4 linked regions of the Hydrogenovibrio crunogenus genome follow. The protein of the gene in region 1 interacts with the protein of each later gene in a pairwise test. Links are inferred from orthologs where the notes say so. Each region holds a gene or a part of one and is shown on either strand. Other genes may lie near its edges. The genes, in order: groL, grpE, aceE and GHNINEIG_RS05180.

What was found.
Region 2: the proteins of groL (region 1) and grpE interact in binary tests that used the Escherichia coli proteins (3 or more experiments, as listed by UniProt). The link is inferred for Hydrogenovibrio crunogenus from one-to-one orthologs.
Region 3: the proteins of groL (region 1) and aceE interact in binary tests that used the Escherichia coli proteins (3 or more experiments, as listed by UniProt). The link is inferred for Hydrogenovibrio crunogenus from one-to-one orthologs.
Region 4: the proteins of groL (region 1) and GHNINEIG_RS05180 interact in binary tests that used the Escherichia coli proteins (3 or more experiments, as listed by UniProt). The link is inferred for Hydrogenovibrio crunogenus from one-to-one orthologs.

The regions. Positions count from the first base shown.
Region 1 is NZ_CP032096.1:375,455-380,163, forward strand. The notes cover bases 762-3,737. They hold groL (chaperonin GroEL), read left to right. Parts: upstream 762-1,417; coding sequence 1,418-3,058; downstream 3,059-3,737. Other genes in these bases: proB (glutamate 5-kinase), read left to right, coding at 762-882; GHNINEIG_RS01735 (co-chaperone GroES), read left to right, coding at 1,087-1,377; GHNINEIG_RS01745 (glutathione S-transferase), read left to right, coding at 3,233-3,737. Also shown: more of proB, read left to right, coding at 1-761; more of GHNINEIG_RS01745, read left to right, coding at 3,738-3,952; argC (N-acetyl-gamma-glutamyl-phosphate reductase), read left to right, coding at 4,058-4,709.
Region 2 is NZ_CP032096.1:966,688-971,378, reverse strand. What follows is about bases 1-2,958. They hold grpE (nucleotide exchange factor GrpE), read right to left. Parts: upstream 1,781-2,958; coding sequence 1,220-1,780; downstream 1-1,219. Other genes in these bases: hrcA (heat-inducible transcriptional repressor HrcA), read right to left, coding at 1,910-2,938; dnaK (molecular chaperone DnaK), read right to left, coding at 1-1,079. Also shown: GHNINEIG_RS04605 (NAD(+) kinase), read left to right, coding at 3,126-4,001; DNA repair protein RecN, read left to right, coding at 4,044-4,691. UniProt on the Escherichia coli protein: Participates actively in the response to hyperosmotic and heat shock by preventing the aggregation of stress-denatured proteins, in association with DnaK and GrpE. It is the nucleotide exchange factor for DnaK and may function as a thermosensor.
Region 3 is NZ_CP032096.1:1,097,024-1,101,937, forward strand. Bases 896-4,076 are described here. They hold aceE (pyruvate dehydrogenase (acetyl-transferring), homodimeric type), read left to right. Parts: upstream 896-1,215; coding sequence 1,216-3,876; downstream 3,877-4,076. Other genes in these bases: aceF (dihydrolipoyllysine-residue acetyltransferase), read left to right, coding at 3,993-4,076. Also shown: GHNINEIG_RS05285 (RNA pyrophosphohydrolase), read left to right, coding at 291-788; more of aceF, read left to right, coding at 4,077-4,914. UniProt on the Escherichia coli protein: Component of the pyruvate dehydrogenase (PDH) complex, that catalyzes the overall conversion of pyruvate to acetyl-CoA and CO(2).
Region 4 is NZ_CP032096.1:1,076,456-1,080,922, reverse strand. Bases 923-3,656 are described here. They hold GHNINEIG_RS05180 (ATP-binding cassette domain-containing protein), read right to left. Parts: upstream 2,822-3,656; coding sequence 2,024-2,821; downstream 923-2,023. Other genes in these bases: GHNINEIG_RS05170 (calcium/sodium antiporter), read left to right, coding at 3,633-3,656; GHNINEIG_RS05175 (DUF72 domain-containing protein), read right to left, coding at 2,918-3,523; mlaE (lipid asymmetry maintenance ABC transporter permease subunit MlaE), read right to left, coding at 1,242-2,027; mlaD (outer membrane lipid asymmetry maintenance protein MlaD), read right to left, coding at 923-1,195. In the rest of the region: GHNINEIG_RS05200 (STAS domain-containing protein), read right to left, coding at 1-74; GHNINEIG_RS05195 (MlaC/ttg2D family ABC transporter substrate-binding protein), read right to left, coding at 78-722; more of mlaD, read right to left, coding at 719-922; more of GHNINEIG_RS05170, read left to right, coding at 3,657-4,467. UniProt on the Escherichia coli protein: Part of the ABC transporter complex MlaFEDB, which is involved in a phospholipid transport pathway that maintains lipid asymmetry in the outer membrane by retrograde trafficking of phospholipids from the outer membrane to the inner membrane.

The sequences.
Region 1 (4,709 bases):
GCGGTTGGGCAAATGGGCTTGGTGCAGGCATATGAATCTGAATTTGCTAAAAATGGGATTCATACCGCGCAAATCTTGATGACACATGATGATTTGTCTAACCGTGCGCGTTATTTGAATGCCTCGAATACTATTCAGACATTATTAGAGCATGGAGTTGTGCCGGTCATTAATGAGAATGATACAGTCGTGACTGATGAAATTCGCTTTGGAGATAATGATACGTTGGCGGCATTGACAGCGAACTTAGTGTCGGCGGATGTGCTAGTGATTTTGACTGATCAAAATGGTCTATACAATGACAACCCGCGCACCAATCCGAATGCCGAGCTGATTTCCGAAGCGCAGGTCAGCCGAAAAGATATTGAAGCGATGGCCAGTTCTGAAGGCGGCAGTTTAGGAAAAGGCGGCATGTATACCAAAGTCATGGCGGCCAAACGCGCAGCTCGCTCTGGAACGGCAACCTTTATTGCTTCCGGGCGAGAAGATAATGTGTTGCCTCGATTGTTGGCGGGGGAATCACTGGGGACGTTGCTGATTCCTGATTTAGAGCCTTTGACGGCTAAGAAGCGATGGTTGGCGGGGCATTTACAGGCTAAAGGTCAATTGGTGTTGGATGAAGGCGCGGTGAAAGCGTTGCAGTCTTCCGGTAAAAGTCTGTTGCCGATTGGCGTGAAAGACATGAGTGGTGAATTTCAACGTGGAGAAATGGTAATTTGCGTGAATGAAAAAAATCAGGAAGTTGCACGAGGATTGGTGAATTATCCTTTTTTTGAAACGCAAAAGATCATGGGGCATCCGTCTTCGGAAATTAGCCAGTTGCTGGGTTATAGTGATGGTGAATTCTTGATTCATTGTGATAACTTGGTTCTAGTCGATTAGCGATTAAAACGGCCAGGCCTGGTCGTTTTTGGATTTTCTTTTAAAATCTTCTTTTCTTACCCTTGAAAAATAAATTAACGTCACTATAAGGCTTGACAGTGATGAACCAATCTATAAAATAATTAGCACTCTCGATGGTAGAGTGCTAATTATTGAAAATTTAGTAACTAAAACCATGAATTATCAAACTTTTAGGAGAATCCTATGAATATAAAACCGTTACATGACCGAGTGGTCGTTCGTCAAGTTGAAGAACAAAAAGAATCAACAGGCGGTATTTTGCTACCTGGTTCTGCACAAGAAAAAGAGAACTTAGGCGAAGTCGTGGCTGTAGGGCCAGGTAAAGCGGCGGATAATGGTTCAATTATTCCAATGACTGTAAAAGTCGGCGATAAAGTGATGTTCGGTCAGTACTCTGGTCAAGAAGTGAAAGACGATGCTGGCAAACCACTTAAAGTGATGCGTGAAGACGATATCATCGCGATTGTAGAGTAATTAAGACATTCATTAAACAGAATACAAAAAGGATTTAAAGATGGCTAAAGACGTAAGATTAGGTTTAGACGCCCGCGAAAAGATGGTTGAAGGGATCAATGTCCTAGCGGATGCAGTGAAAGTAACTTTAGGGCCTAAAGGGCGTAATGTTGTGCTAGAAAAATCATTTGGTGCACCAACGGTCACTAAAGATGGTGTTTCCGTTGCTCGTGAAATTGAACTGGAAGATAAGTTCATGAACATGGGCGCACAAATGGTTAAAGAAGTGTCTTCTCAAACCAATGATGTGGCGGGTGATGGTACAACGACAGCAACAGTTTTAGCGCAGTCTATCGTTCGTGAAGGGATGAAGTCGGTTGCGGCAGGCATGAACCCGATGGACCTTAACCGTGGTATTCATAAAGCGGTTGAAGCCGTAGTTAAAGAAATTCAAAAAATGTCTGTTCCTTGTACGACAACAGAGTCGATTGCACAGGTCGGTACGATTTCTGCCAACTCTGATTCAGCGGTTGGGAAAATGATTGCTGAAGCCATGGAGAAAGTTTCGACAGAAGGTGTCATCACGGTTGAAGAAGGGTCTTCTTTGCATGATGAGCTTGTCGTGGTTGAAGGGATGGAGTTTGATCGTGGTTACTTATCACCTTATTTCGTAACCAACCAAGAAAAAATGGTCGCGGAATTAGACAACCCATACATCTTGTTACACGATAAAAAGATTTCAAACATCCGTGACTTGCTACCAACATTGGAAGCGGTTTCAAAAGCGGGTCGTCCATTATTGATCATCGCAGAAGATGTTGATGGTGAAGCGTTGGCGACATTGGTTATCAACAACATGCGTGGTATTGTAAAAGCAACGGCAATTAAAGCGCCTGGTTTCGGTGAACGTCGTAAAGCCATGCTGCAAGATATGGCGGTTTTAACAGGTGGTACAGTGATTTCTGAAGAAGTTGGTCTAACACTTGAAAATGTGTCGCTTGATATGTTGGGTGAAACCAAGTCTGCCGTTGTTGGTAAAGACAGCACAAAACTGATTGACGGTGCCGGTGCGAAAGAAGATATTGAAGCCCGTTGTGCTCAAATTCGCTCTCAAGCTGAAAATACGACTTCTGAATATGATTCAGAGAAACTTCAAGAGCGTTTGGCTAAATTGTCAGGCGGGGTTGCGGTTATCAAGCTGGGTGCCGCGACAGAAGTTGAAATGAAAGAGAAGAAAGATCGTGTAGACGATGCATTGCATGCGACACGTGCAGCGGTCCAAGAAGGGATTGTTGCCGGTGGTGGTGTTGCTCTGGTTCGTGCGCGTTCAAAAGTCAAAGTTAAAGGTGATAATGACGAGCAGCAACTTGGGATTGAAATTGCCTTGCGTGCAATGGAAGAGCCAATGCGTCAAATCGCAGCAAACTGTGGTTTAGAAGGGTCAGTTATTGTTAACAAGGTTATGGAATCAAAAGATAACATGGGCTTCGATGCGGCTTCTGAGACCTATGTAGACATGATTAAAGCCGGTATCATTGATCCAGCTAAAGTAACACGTTCAGCATTGCAAAATGCGGCTTCGGTTGCCGGTCTGGTATTGACTACTGGTGCTGCGATTGCAGACCTTCCTTCTAAAGATGGTGCTTCTGCAGATGCAGCGGCAGCAGCTGGTGGCATGGGAGGTATGGGCGGAATGATGTAATTTAAATTGGCGCGTTTTGTGTGAATTAAATTCGCTGAAATGCTCAATTTAAAGTTCTGCTTAGAATCAAAGAGCCCGCTTTATGCGGGCTTTTTGCTCTTAAATGCTTATCAAAAACAATCAGGCCTGGCTGTTTTTGATAAGCATTTGTGACGGTAAAAGTAAGGTAACGGTATGTCTGAATCTCATCCAGTATTGTATTCCTATCGACGATGCCCCTATGCGATGCGTGCCAGAATGGGGTTGTATTTATCTGGTGTACAAGTGGAGCAACGTGAAATTGAATTTTGGGATAAGCCCGCTTCAATGTTAACGGCTTCTCCGAAAGGGACGGTCCCCGTACTGGTCTTGCAAGATGATAGTGTGGTGGAGGAAAGTTTCGATATTATGCTCTGGGCATTATCTCAAAGAGATACGTATCAATGGCTGGACTCAAAAGGTGATTTGCCTTCAGAGCAGTCAGCTCTAGTGGAACAGTGTGACGAGGAATTTAAACCTCACCTGGATCATTATAAATATGCCGACCGGTTTCCAGAAAAGTCAGCAAAACATTATCGTGCCCAAGGTGAGCGTTTTCTCCAGCATCTAGAAGATCAGTTGCAAGAGAATACTCATCAAGCAGGCGACCGGTATTTATTTGGCGCGAAGGTTAGCCTAGCAGACATTGCCATTTTTCCGTTTATTCGACAGTTTGCCCATGTTGACAAAGAGTGGTTTGCGGCCGCAAGTTACCCGGCATTGCGTCAATGGTTAATACAGCTGATGGAATCGAATTACTTTAAGGCGATTATGAAAAACCGTCCCAAGTGGGAAGTGGGTCACGTGCCTTTATGGTTGGATGAACCTGACTTGATGACAAAGGATCAATTCCGAAAAAAAGCACAAGGCTTGTAGATCGAGAAACGAAAAGCCATTAGTGGTGATTGGCATTCAATGATAAAATGAACGCATTGATAAAATTTAAAGATGTGATTCATTTCACATGAAGTGGTTGAGAGAATGGAAAAAACAAAAATCAAAATTGGTATCGTGGGTGGAACAGGCTATACCGGTGTAGAGCTGTTAAGAATCTTAGCAAGCCATCCGAATGCAGACGTGGTGGCGATTACGTCTCGTAGCGAATCCGGGTTAAAGGTTGCCGATTTGTTTCCGAATTTGAGAGGTCATTATGATGGTTTGGCTTTCTCAGAACCTTCCGTAGAGGTTTTAAATGCTTGCGATATCGTTTTCTTTGCGACCCCGCATGGCGTTGCGATGGAGATGACGCCGAGTTTGATTGCTGCGGGCGTTAAGGTCATTGACTTGGCTGCCGATTTCCGGATTGAAGACATGCCGACTTGGACACAGTGGTATGGCTTGGAACACAGTTGTCCAGACATTATGACTCAAGTGGCTTATGGTCTACCTGAGTTGTTTCGAGAAGAGATTAAACAGGCAAAAGTCATCGCTAATCCAGGCTGTTATCCCACCAGTATTTTATTAGGGGCGACACCTCTATTGAAAGCAGGCCTGGTCAGTTTTGATGCGGTTTTTGCCGATGGTAAGTCGGGCGTCAGCGGAGCGGGACGAGGCGCAAAGGTTGCGATGTTGGGCGCAGAAATGAGCGAAAGCTTCAAGGCTTATGGTGCAGCAGGACACCGTCATTTACCTG
Region 2 (4,691 bases), 590 kb from region 1 along the record:
TCTTTACCGAAAAATTCTTTAACCGCTGCCTGAACCATTGGAACACGCGTTGAACCACCAACCAAAATAACATCATCAATTTCAGAAGCTGATAAACCAGCATCTTTAAGTGCTGTCTTACAAGGATCGATAGAACGTTGAACCAACCCTTCAATTAGCGACTCGAACTTCGCACGGGTGATTTTCATGTTCAAATGCTTAGGTCCCGTTGCATCAGCCGTTACATATGGCAAGTTAATGTCTGTTTGCTCACGTGAAGAAAGTTCAATTTTTGCTTTCTCAGCCGCTTCACGAACACGTTGAAGTGCCAATTTATCCAGCTTCAAGTCAACATTTTGATCTTTCTTAAATTCGGTTGCGATGTAATCTACGATTACGTTATCGAAGTCTTCACCCCCTAAGAAAGTGTCCCCATTGGTTGATAAAACTTCAACTTGCTTTTCACCATCTAAGTCAGCCACTTCGATGATTGAGATATCGAATGTCCCCCCACCTAAATCGTAAACCGCGATTTTGCTATCCGCTTTGACTTTATCCATACCATAAGCCAATGCCGCTGCCGTTGGCTCGTTGATGATACGTTTAACTTCTAGACCCGCGATTTTACCTGCATCTTTCGTTGCTTGACGCTGAGAGTCATTAAAATAAGCCGGAACCGTGATAACCGCTTCTGTCACTTCATGACCTAAATAATCTTCTGCAGTTTTCTTCATTTTCATCAAGGTACGAGCAGATACTTCCTGTGGAGAAAGTTTTTTATCACCTACCTGCACCCATGCATCGCCATTGTCTGCTGAAATGATTTTGTAAGACACCATGTCCTTATCTTTTTCAACGACTGCATCATCAGCACGACGACCGATCAGACGCTTGATAGCAAACAAAGTGTTTTCCGGGTTCGTCACTGCTTGACGTTTTGCAGAATCCCCTACTAATACTTCACCATCATCAGCATAAGCAACAATAGAAGGTGTTGTACGAGCCCCTTCTGCGTTAGGAATTACTTTTGTTTCTTTTCCTTCCATGACTGCGACACATGAGTTTGTTGTCCCTAAGTCAATCCCGATAATTTTTCCCATAATTTTCTCCAAATTTCATCGCCAGACTAGGCGAGATATTTTTAACTTTAATTAAAACTTTTAACGTTACGTTGTATATAAGGCGGTTGATTTATTATTCAAGGCTTTCTTACAACTTTTTTCGTATTTTTTAAGATTTTTTATTCAGCGACCACAACGCGTGCCGGACGAACCAGACGGTCATTTAACACATAGCCTTTTTGGAAAACTTCAATGACCATTTGTGAATCATGATCCGGTGATGGAATCATCGTCATGGCTTCATGCAATTGTGGGTCAAACTTCTCACCTGCTGGGTTGACACGTTCAACATTGAACTTTTGCATCACATCCAGGAATTGCTTAAAGGTCATATCCAACCCTTCACGGATACTGTCAACCGTTACATCTTCTTTTGAAGATGCGTCCAATCCCATTTCCATAGAATCCAAAACCGGTAGCAACTCATTGACAAATTTTTCCAGAGCGAACTTATGGGCGCTTTCAACATCCATGCGTGTGCGGCGTTTTAAATTTTCCATATCCGCCAACGTTCTCAGCGCCAATTCTTTTTGAGATTCCGCCTCTTTTTTTGCTTCTTCCAGCATGGCTTCTAGGTCATGTTCAACCGCATCCTCTGCTTGATGCGTTTCTTCTGATACTTCCCCTTCAGCCGTTGCATTGTGTTGTTCTTCATTAAGTTCTGTCTTGTTATCAGACATAAAAAATCTCCAGAATATGATAATTTTAAATCACGAGGTTTATAAGGACGCATTTTGGGGATTCAACCCAAAAAGTCAGTTTTTTTATAAAAAAATTTACAATCAAAAAAAACCGCCAGGCCTGGCGGTTTATTTTTTCAGCAAGGAGCTTAAGATTCGAGCAGTCATATCGACTTTAGGTACGATTTTGTCATACGGCATTCGGCTGGGGCCCACCACGCCCAGCACCCCCATCACTTCACCTTCTCGCTCATAAGGCGTGGTAATCACACTGCAGTTTTGATAGGTTTCATTACCACATTCACTGCCAATGAAAACCTGAACGCCATTGGCCTGCATACTCTTATTGAGCAACCCCAACATATCAGAGTGCTCTTCAAAAGAATGGAACAGTGCTTTCAGTTTTTCTGCATCCGCCAATTCATCGTAATTGAGTAAGTTGGTTTTGCCTGAGACGAAATAAGGCGCACTCTTCTGCATCTTTTGTTCAATGACCTGATCCGTCGCTTCAACAATCGACAGCATCAAAGCGTCCATTGTTCTACGTAACTCATCCAAGCGTTCTACCAGCATTTTTTTCACCTCTGACAAATGGCGTCCGGCGAAATGCTCATTCAAATAATTAGCCGCTTGAATGAGTTGAGACGAAGAAACATCTTCTTCAAACTCAATAATTCGATTTTGCACATCCTGATCATTTAAAACCAAAACGACCAATACACGCTTGTTATTCAGTTTAACGAAATCAATATGACGTAACGTTTCTTGCTCTTGATTCGGCAACATCACCAAACTTGCCATCCCCGTTAATCCAGAAAGGATATTGGATGCCGAGCCCAGCAATTCTTCTTGCGTTTGTGCTTGAGTAAATCCGCGCTGAATTTCTTGTGTTAAAGAGGAGTTTAAAGGCTGTACCGTCAAGATAGAATCGACAAATACGCGAAAACCATGATCTGTCGGTACTCGCCCTGCAGAAGTATGAGGGGAATGAATCAAGCCCATTTTTTCCAAATCCGACATGACATTACGAACCGTGGCAGAACTGACTGAAACATCCGGCAATTTAGCGAGCACGGATGACCCGACAGGCTTTCCATCATTTAGGTATAATGCCATCAAGTGCTTAAAAAGTAATTGCGAACGATCATTTAAATTCATAATCAGACTTATATTAGGTTACTGCGTTATTGTTTGTTATACGCCCAATAATCAGAATTAAATGGTTTTCTCAGTTGACTATTTGGCACGAAGTTATCAGTATTATGGGAACAATTTTTTAATTTTCAAGCAGACTTAAGCAAATCCTGTTTAAAACACGATAGGCAAAGCATCAAGGAATCGGTCCATGTTTAATAAAATCGGTATTTTTGGTAAATACAGCGGCATTCAATCATGGGATTTGATTGATAAACTGATTTTATATTTTCAAAAGAAGCAGAAAAAGGTCATATTAGATCAACGGTCTTGTGCCGACTTCCCTATCGAGCGTTATGGCATAGAGCGCTTAGAACGAGATGCACTCATGAAAGAAATTGATTTTGCCGTTGTCGTGGGCGGTGATGGCACTTTTCTGGACGTCGCTCGGTGTATCGTCGATTACAACATCCCTATTCTCGGCGTCAATTTAGGGCGCTTAGGATTCTTAGCAGATGTTTCCCCTGATACGATGATGGTCACGCTGGACGAAGTGCTTGCCGATGATTACACCTGTGAAGAAAGAACACTGCTGCATGTGCTCATTAAAAAAGATGGCGAAACCTTATTTGATGAAGTCGCGTTCAACGATGTCGTTTTACACAAAAATGACTCGCCACGTATGATTGAATTCGAAACCTTTGTCGACAATCGTTTTTTGAACAGTCAACGTTCTGATGGGTTGATTATCGCCACGCCAACCGGATCAACCGCTTATTCGTTGTCTGCAGGCGGTCCCATCGTTGACCCGGGTCTTAACGCTATGACACTGGTATCGATTAACCCCCATACGATGAGCAACCGTCCAGTCGTGGTTTCGGGTGACAGCGAAATTTTAATTCGTCCGCATGATAACTGTAGTGGCACAGCATCGATTATTTGTGATGGTCAAGTGACCTTTCAAATTGAAGCCAAACACGAAACCTATGTGACACGCCACCCTAACTTCATTAAAATGGTGCATCCTAAAAACCATGATCATTATGAATTACTGCGTGCGAAACTGAATTGGGGTCAAAAACTTTAATGAAAAAAGCGCGTCTTCCGGCCAACGAATTTTGAGAACTGTATGCTACAAGAATTGTCGATTCAAAATCTTGCTCTTATCGAAAAACTTCAACTCAACTTTGACACAGGGTTCACCACCTTAACCGGGGAAACCGGTGCCGGAAAATCGATTTTACTCGATGCCTTAGGGCTGGCGCTAGGCGAAAGAGCCGACAGCAGTTTGGTGCGCCATGGCACCTTAAAAGCGGACATTACCGCCGATTTTGATATTACCAATCTGCCACAAGTTCAGGCCTGGTTGGCAGAGAATGAATTGGATGAAGACAATGAATGTTTGTTGCGTCGTACACTGACGTCAGAAGGACGTTCAAAAGCCTACATTAATGGTTTACCCGCCTCGGTTTCACAGTTAAAGATGCTGAGCAGTCTCTTGATTGATATTCATGGTCAGCACGAGCACCAATCGCTGATGCATACCAGTAAGCAATTGGAGCTTTTAGATGCTTACGCTCAACATGACGCCTTACTGAATGAGACGGAGAAAGCCTACCAGGCCTGGCAAAAACTCAATCAAGAATACCAAACGTTGCTCAATGACCAAACAGACCGCCAAAGCAAAATTGAACTGCTGAGCTTTCAGCAACAAGAATTCGACAAAGTTCAGCCGCAAGCAGATGAATTTGAAGCGTTGTCGGAAGAACAAAACAGT
Region 3 (4,914 bases), 720 kb from region 1 along the record:
CTTTTTAAAATTGGTTAAGGTGGAATGAATTTAATGTGCGGTATTTTACCTGATGAAAATCGGTCTGTTCAGAAAATAGTGTTGCGATGTGGTTTGAACGTGGTATTTTAAAAGGCATCTTTAAGAATAACGTGCGTTTTGAGTAAAAACGACGCACTTTCTTTGTGTTTAAGCGTTATGGTTAGAAAAAAATCACGAATAATGATAAAAGAGATTGAAAAAAAAGGTCTTTTCTTGCAATAATTATACGTATTGAATATTAAAGAATAACAAGAATAAAAGGGTCATATGTGATTGATGCAGATGGGTATCGCCCCAATGTAGGTATCATTATTGTAAATAAGGAAGGTAAGCTGTTTTGGGGAAAACGCCTGTATCAAGATGCCTGGCAATTTCCTCAGGGGGGCGTTCGTGAGAATGAAACGCCGCAACAAGCCGTTTTTCGTGAGTTGAAAGAAGAAGTGGGGTTGGAGCCTTCAGATGTCAGGGTCTTAGGTCGTACCAAGGATTGGCTCACTTATGATTTACCAAAACACCTGATTCGACACTACAGCCAACCGGTCTGTATTGGTCAGAAGCAGATTTGGTTTCTGCTGGGCATGTTAAGTGATGATGAAAAAATTAATTTAAATACCCATGAAACCCCAGAGTTTGAAGGGTGGAGTTGGGTGGATTATTGGGTGCCGGTTCAAAATGTGGTGGAATTTAAACAATCGGTTTATCATCAAGCCCTGACGGAACTTGAAACGCATTTACATAAATTCTGGACGAAAGAACACGTTGGGTAGTTTTTAGTTAAACTTTCCTGTCTCATTAAATGAGATGATATTCACGTTAAAACGAAGGTAACTTATTAAAATTCATCCAAGTTTTAATAAGTTACCTTTTTATATCCTTCCCTTATCCTCTTTTCAAACTGTTTTTATTTGATTGTAACAACTTCGATTTGTACAAAAATGCAGGGAAAAGCCGCTATCTTAGTTATGCAAAATAGGTAAAAAATGTTATTATGCCTGCGCATTTACATGAACTAGAATGGCTGATGCATTGTCTTATTTATGCCTTTCAAGATGTTCATACGTTTTGGAAATACTAAGTAGCTGGAAACCAAAACGGTTTTGTTGGCGGTAGAAGTAAGAACTACATTCTACTGAATGGCTTTAGGAAAACCCAGCCCCTGAAGCAGGTTTGAACCAACCAAAGAGGTTAAATTTTATGAACGATAAGTTCGTTGATCAGGATCCACAAGAAACACAAGAGTGGATTGACGCATTAGAAGCCGTTGTCTCCTTTGAAGGATCTGACAAGGCTCAACATATCATTGGCACTTTGATCGAGAAAGCGCGTGTTCATGGTATCGACATCCCTTATTCGGCAAATACGCCTTACATCAATACCATTGCCCCAGAAGAACAAGATAACTATCCAGGTGACGTAGGCATCGAGCGCAAAATGCGTGCGTTGTTACGCTGGAATGCCATGGCAATGGTTTCAAGAGCAAACAAATACACCAGTGTCGGTGGTCACATCGCTTCGTACGCTTCCAGCTGTACTTTATATGAAGTTGGGATGAACCACTTCTTTAAAGGACCAAAGCATGAGCAAGGTGCGGATATGGTTTTCTTCCAAGGACACACTGCCCCAGGGATGTATGCACGCTCTTATATGGAAGGTCGTTTAGAAGCGGATCAACTGAGAAACTATCGTCAAGAAGTCGATGGTAATGGCCTATCGTCTTATCCTCATCCATGGTTGATGTCAGATTACTGGCAGTTCCCAACAGTTTCAATGGGCTTGGGGCCTTTAATGGCAATTTACCAAGCGCGTTTCATGAAATACATGCAAGCACGTGGTTTAGCAGAAACTCAAGGGCGTAAGGTTTGGGCCTTCTTGGGTGACGGTGAGATGGATGAACCGGAATCACGTGGTGCTTTACAGCTTGCCAAGCGTGAAAACCTAGACAACTTAATTTTTGTAATCAACTGTAACCTACAACGTCTGGATGGCCCGGTTCGAGGGAATGACAAAATCATTCAAGAACTGGAAGGGGTTTTCCGTGGTGCCGGTTGGAACGTTATCAAAGTCATTTGGGGGTCAGGCTGGGATCGTCTGCTTTCAAAAGACGTCACCGGTAAGCTGATCGAGCGTATGGGTGAAGTGGTTGATGGTGAGTACCAGGCTTATAAAGCAAAAGATGGTGCTTTCGTCCGTGAACACTTCTTCGGTAAATACCCGGAAACAGCCGAGCTGGTTAAAGACATGACGGATGATGAAATTTTCCGTCTAACCCGTGGGGGTCATTCACCGCGTAAGATTTACAACGCTTATAAGCGTGCGACCGAATCACAAGGTAAACCGACTGTTATCCTAGCCAAAACCGTTAAAGGGTATGGAATGGGACAGTATGGTGAAGCCGCGAACACGGCGCATCAGCAGAAGAAACTGGATCTGGAAGGGATGAAATATTTCCGTGATCGTTTCTCTGTACCAATTTCAAATGAAGAACTGGAAAAAGACATTCCGTTCCATCGTCCGGATGAAGATTCCGATGTTCTGAAATACATGAAAGAGCGCCGTGAAGCATTGGGTGGCGATTTACCAAGTCGTCAAGATACGGCAGAGCCACTTCCTGTTCCAGACCTGTCTGTTTTCAAAATGTTAACAGAAGGCACGGAAGACCGTGAAATGTCTACGACTATGGCGTTCGTCCGTATCATCTCAATCTTGTTAAGAGATAAGAAGATTGGGCCACGTTGTGTCCCGATTATTCCAGATGAAGCGCGTACTTTCGGGATGGAAGGATTGTTCCGTCAAGTCGGTATCTACGATCCGGCCGGTCAGCTCTATGAGCCAATGGATTCAGACCAATTGATGTGGTACAAAGAATCTGCCAACGGTCAAGTTTTCCAAGAAGGGATCAACGAAGCCGGTGCCATGTCTAACTGGATCGCAGCAGCGACTGCTTATGCGAACTATGGCGTGAGCATGATTCCTTTCTATATCTACTATTCTATGTTCGGTTATCAGCGTATTGGTGACTTGGCATGGGCCGCAGGGGATTCTCGTGCCCGTGGTTTCCTAATGGGTGGAACAGCAGGTCGTACCACACTAGAAGGTGAAGGGCTACAGCATCAGGACGGTCATAACTTGATTCAATTCGATCATGTACCGAACTGTTTGTCTTACGATCCAACCTTCGCTTATGAAATGGCCGTCATCATCCGTGATGGGATTAAACGTATGTTCAACGAAAAAGAAGACGTTTACTACTACATTACGTGTATGAATGAAAACTACTCGCACCCTGCGATGCCGGAAGGCTCGGAAGAAGGCATTCTAAAAGGTCTTTATTCCTTCAAGAAGTCTGAAGCGAAACATAAAAACAAAGTTCAGTTGATGGGGTCCGGTACGATTTTCCGTGAAGTGATCGCCGCAGCTGACATGCTAGAAAACGAGTGGGATGTTGCCGCAGATATCTGGGCAGCACCAAGTTTCAACCTGTTACGTCGTGACGGAATTGAAACAACACGCTGGAATAGCATGCACCCAACTGAAAAGCCAAAAGTTTCTTATTGTGAAGCCACATTATCGGGTGCGAAAGGCCCGTTTATTGCGGCAACGGATTATATCCGCGATTACCCTAACCGTATTCGTGAATATGTTCCGGGTGAGTTCTATGTGTTAGGAACGGATGGTTTCGGGCGTTCTGATACGCGTGAACAACTTCGTAAGTTCTTTGAAGTGAATCGCTACTACGTAGTAGTGGAATCACTCAAAGCCTTGGCAGATGCCGGTAGCATCAAGCCAGAAGTGGTTCAGAAAGCAATTGAAAAATACGGGATTGATAGCGAAAAAACCTATCCCGTTCATGCTTAATAGAAACGTCTAACCAGACATCGCTGTTAGTGACCTAGCAGCGAAAGAATTCATATTTGGCTTGATTGATTCGTTTAAACCCAATCAAGCTGAATACTAAGAAGGAATTAAATGAAATGGCTACACAGCAAATTAATATCCCGGATATCGGCGATTTTGATTCAGTAGAAGTTATTGAAGTTTTAGTCGCCGAAGGAGATGAGGTCGCTGTTGATGATTCTTTACTCACGTTAGAATCAGATAAAGCAACGATGGAAATCCCTGCGCCTTACGCCGGAAAAATCACCAAAGTCACTGTTTCAGTCGGCGATAAAGTCGCGGAAGGCGATGCGGTTTTCGAAATTGAAGTGTCTGAAGCGGCTGCTTCCCCTGAAAAGGCTGAGCAAAAAGCCGAAGAAAAGCCAGCTCCAGCAAAAGCACCTGAAGCCCCTAAAGAAGCGCCTAAGCCAGCAGCAGAATCTGCCCCGGCACCAACGCCTTCTCCAACTGCACAAGCGTTAACCAAACCTGTCAATGCACAGTCTATGGGCGCAGCCTCTCATGCCTCTCCATCGGTCAGAGCCTTCGCGCGTAAATTGGGTGTCGACATCAATACCGTGTCTGGAACAGGTCCTAAAGGGCGTATCCAGCAATCTGATATTGAAGCCATGATTAAATCAGTCATGCAAGGCGGTGCGGGCGCAGGTCAAGCACAAGGCGGCATGGGCATTCCATCTGTACCGGAAATCGACTTCAGTCAGTTCGGTGAAACTGAGACCGAAGAGTTGGGACGTATCAAGAAAATCTCTGGTAAGTTCCTACAAACAAGCTGGTTGAATGTCCCGCATGTCACGCAGTTTGACGAATGCGACATCACTGAAATGGACGCCTTCCGTAAGAGCATGAAAGCGAAAGCGGAAAAAGAAGGCGTGAAATTAACGCCACTGGTCTTCGTGATGAAAGCCGTGGTCAAAGCGTTGCAAGACTTTCCAAGTTTCAACAGCTCTTTATCGCCAGACGGTCAGTCTTTGATTAAAAAGCATTACTACAACATCGGTG
Region 4 (4,467 bases), 700 kb from region 1 along the record:
ATGTGTCCTGAAAGCTTAATCAGATTCTCTTCAACAATCGCGACTGTTTCCTTTGACACATTAACAACCATCATTGCTTAGCTCTCTTCTGGCTCAACCAATTTTGATTCATTATTTTTGATGACCAACCCTTTAATCACGTCATCAATACCTGATTTTTGAAATTCCGATGCGAAAGATTTTCGATAGTTCAACAACATGCTAATTCCTTCAATAGAAACATCGTATAAAAACCACTTTTGCTTTTTCTTGTTCCAATAAGCCCGGTAAACCACGGTCGACTTATTACCATCGGCTTGTGTGACTTCAGTTTTGACAGATGCACGCCCTTCGCGTGTTTCAATCATTTTTTCAACCACAATACTGGTGACTTTTAACTTTAGGATACTTTTAGAGTATGACCGTAACAACGTGTTCGTAAAGGCATCAACAAATGCTTCTTGCTGAGCTTTCGTTGCGGTTCTCCAATAACGCCCCATTACATAACGCGCCATTTTGGGGGTGTCAACGTAGGGTAGAACAAATTCATCTGCAAAAGCTTTAATCTTTTGAGGGTCTGCTTCCAGTTCTTCTCGTCGAGCATCAACTTCGGATACAACTGTTTCTGAAAGCTCCTTAACAAGCGTTTCAGGGTTGTCTTGTGAAATAGGTTGAGCACAAGCAACACCACCGCTAAACCCTAAAAGTGAGAGCATTAACAAAAAGGGTTTAAAATAATTCATTTTGAACTGTCTCCACTGTCTGCAAATTTGGTTAAAAACTGCCCGATCAACTCTTCCAAGACCAAAGCTGGCTGAACCAAGTCGAGCTGGTCACCCTCTCTTAAATACACATCATCCGCTCCGGGTTCCAAGCCAATATACTGATCTCCAAGCAAGCCCGACGTTAATATAGACGCTGATGTATCTAAAGGAAGCTCATCATAATCCTTGTAAATTTGCATCTTTACGCGTGCTTGATATGTCGTCTTATCAACCGAAATATCACTGACCCGCCCCACGACAACACCACTGATTTTAACGGGAGAGCGCACTTTTAAACCACCGATATTACTGAACAAGGCATTAATTTGGTAAGTCGGCTTTTCTTGAAGACCTTGAAAGTTACTGACTTTTAAGGCAATCATGATCAAAGAAATCATTGCCAGCAAGACAAAAACGCCTACCCAAATTTCAATTATTTTTCGTCGAGTCATTCTTTTTATCCTAAAAATTTGTTGCTCTGTTGTTAAATCTATTTATTTAGTGAAACATGATCGCTGTCAAGATAAAGTCCAGCCCTAACACTCCTAATGAAGAATGAACAACCGTGCGAGTGGTTGCCCGACTGACCCCTTCTGACGTTGGAATAGCATCATACCCTTGAAATAAAGCAACGATAGCAATCAAAACTGCAAATGCAATTGATTTAATAATGCCATTCAGCACATCTTCATTCCAGTCAACGTGTTCATTCATTTGAGTCCAAAAAGCGCCTTCATCGACGCCAAGCCAACCAACACCGACAATGTAACCACCCAAAATCCCCATGGCAATAAACATTAGTGACAGCATTGGCAGTACAATTAAAGCCGCTGTAAAACGTGGCGAAAATACAAATTTTAACGGATCGACCGCCATCATTTCTAAGGCTGACAACTGCTCTGTTGACCGCATCAACCCAATTTCAGCGGTTAATGCCGAGCCGGCGCGACCTGCAAACAATAAAGCAGCCACCACAGGCCCCAACTCTCTCAATAAAGACAAAGCGGTCATCGTGCCAACCGCCTCTTCAGAGTTATAATCAACCAACACGTTATAACCCTGTAAACTTAAGACCATACCGACAAACAGGCCTGCCGTCAAAATGATTGGCAAAGACAATACGCCTGAAAAATAGACTTGTTTAACCAGTAAATCTAATCTCAAAATGGAATAAGGCAGTGCGGGTAATAACGATAAAATAAAGATAGCACCCCGTCCAAAACTGGTAAATATCCTTAAAGCTGATTCACCCAGGCTGATCAGTAATCGAAACAACGGATTCATAAGCTTAAATCCTGTAAGTAAGGTTTGGTTGGGTAATCAAAGGGAACAGGGCCATCGGGCAAGCCTTTCAAAAACTGCTGAACATAGTCCGAAGAAGACTCCAGTAAGGATTCAGCCGTGCCTTCAGCAATAATCCTTCCTTCTGACAGAACACAGGCGTAGTCTGCGATGGATAATACTTCATTCACATCATGTGACACCGCCACGCTGGTTAAATTAAGGCTGTCATTTAGTTTGCGTATGAGCTCAATCAACACTCCCATCGTAATCGGATCCTGTCCAACAAAAGGCTCGTCATAAAAAATCATGTCAGGATCCAATGCAATGGCTCTTGCCAAGGCAACCCGTCGAGCCATGCCACCAGACAATTCTGAAACTTTTAATGCCTGCGCACCTCTTAATCCAACAGCTTGTAGTTTCATCAACACCAAAGGACGAATAATTTCTTCCGGAAGCTTTGTATGTTCGCGAACCGGAAAGGCCACATTATCAAAGACATTTAAATCTGTTAATAAAGCACCACTTTGAAAAAGCATGCCCATTTTTCGACGCAGTTCATACAATTTTTTTCTTCTTAACTGATGAACATCTTCCCCGTTTACCAACACTTGTCCACTATCAGGCTGCAACTGCCCTGCTATCAGTTTTAATAACGTTGTTTTCCCAGTACCGCTTGGCCCCATAATCGCCGTCACTTTTCCCGCCGGGATATTCAACGAAAGATCCTCAAAGATTTTGCGATCACCACGAGAAAAACTTAAATTTTTTATTTCGATTATCGATTCAACTGACATATGTTTCAAAGCACAACTTTAATTATTTAAGCCACTTTCTAAAAAGTTAAGGAAAAGATATTAACAAACTTTTATTTAAACCCAAAGACAATAAACCTAATAGCCCATAATTTCACCGACAATTTTTAAGTTTTTCACTTGGTCTATATCAATCTTTTCTCCACCGACAAAAAAAGGCGCACCATTTAGCTCATTTGGTAAAGATTGCATAAACTGCTTCAACATGCTTGACTGAACTTTTCCATCGGCATTTAACTTTTCAACAAACCCTACTGGCTCACCCGAGACATAGACTCCCTCATATTCCCAGCACCATCCGCTTTTCTTAGCGGTTTTCGAAACCAGTGTTACGGTATACCCTTTAAGGTTTTCAGGAAGCTCTTGATTGATGTTTTTCAAAATAATACCCGATGCCTGGTCTTGTAAAATCTGCTTTATTTTTTGAAGTTGATGAACGCTTTGTTCGTTAAACTCACTCACAACCTCTAGGTAAAACCAAAAAGATTCTCCTTCAAGCATATCAGCCAATTCTTCCAGCATTTCTTCTGACCATGACCGCCACACAGATTCTTCAACTAATACACACTCAAAAAAATTACTGTAATAATCAAGCCGCCAATCTTCAGGCATATCTTCCTGATAAAAAGAGTCTAACCAGCTTTCGGACTCCCAGCCTTGTGTACCGATGATTAAGTTGTCCACGTTTACTTCCTTGCGCTTTATAAACTTTATTTATTTTCATTATAAAAAAACATATAATGTTGGCTTTATATTTTTCAACTTGAAAAGAAAAACAAGCAAAAGACATTACATGACAAGTAGCCTCATTCTACCACTAATTGTTTTATTCGTAGGTTTAGCCCTCTTGGTTTGGAGCTCTGACATCTTCATTGAAGGTGCTGCCAGCACGGCGATTCACATGAACATTTCACCGCTCATTATTGGCGTTGTCGTCTTAGGGTTTGGTACCTCCGCTCCGGAAATTTTAGTGGCGATATTGGCCTCTATCGATGACAGCCCCGGGTTAGCAATTGGGAACGTGGTGGGATCAAACATTGCTAATATTGGTTTAGTGCTCGGGGTTACAGCAATCATCTCTCCCGTAGTGATCAAGTCTTCACTTCTTAAGCGCGAATTCCCAATCTTACTCGCCATCTCTTTAGTGGGTATTTTGCTGATGTTGGATCAGGATTTAGATTTCACAGACGGCATCATTCTACTGGCCTTACTGTTAATCGTAATGACCTGGATGATCCGAGCAAATAAAAACATCAATCCGAATGACCCTCTAGCAGAAGAAACCATCGAAGAACTTGAAGACCTTCCCAAATTAAGCAACCAAAAAGCGTTAAGCTTTCTTATCTTAGGGCTGGTCATATTAATGATCAGTGCCAAGATGATGGTTTGGGGTGCGGTTGAAATTGCGCACTTCTTTCATGTTCCTGAAATGATTATTGGTCTAACCATTGTTGCGATTGGAACAAGTTTACCAGAACTTGCAGCCGCTATTACAGCAGCTAAAAAAGGCGAGGCCGATCTAATGATCGGGAATATTCTAGGTTCAAACCTATTTAATTTATTAGCCGTTATGTCAATGCCTGCATTGATTGCTCCTTCGGTTATTGACAATGCGACTTTATTACTCG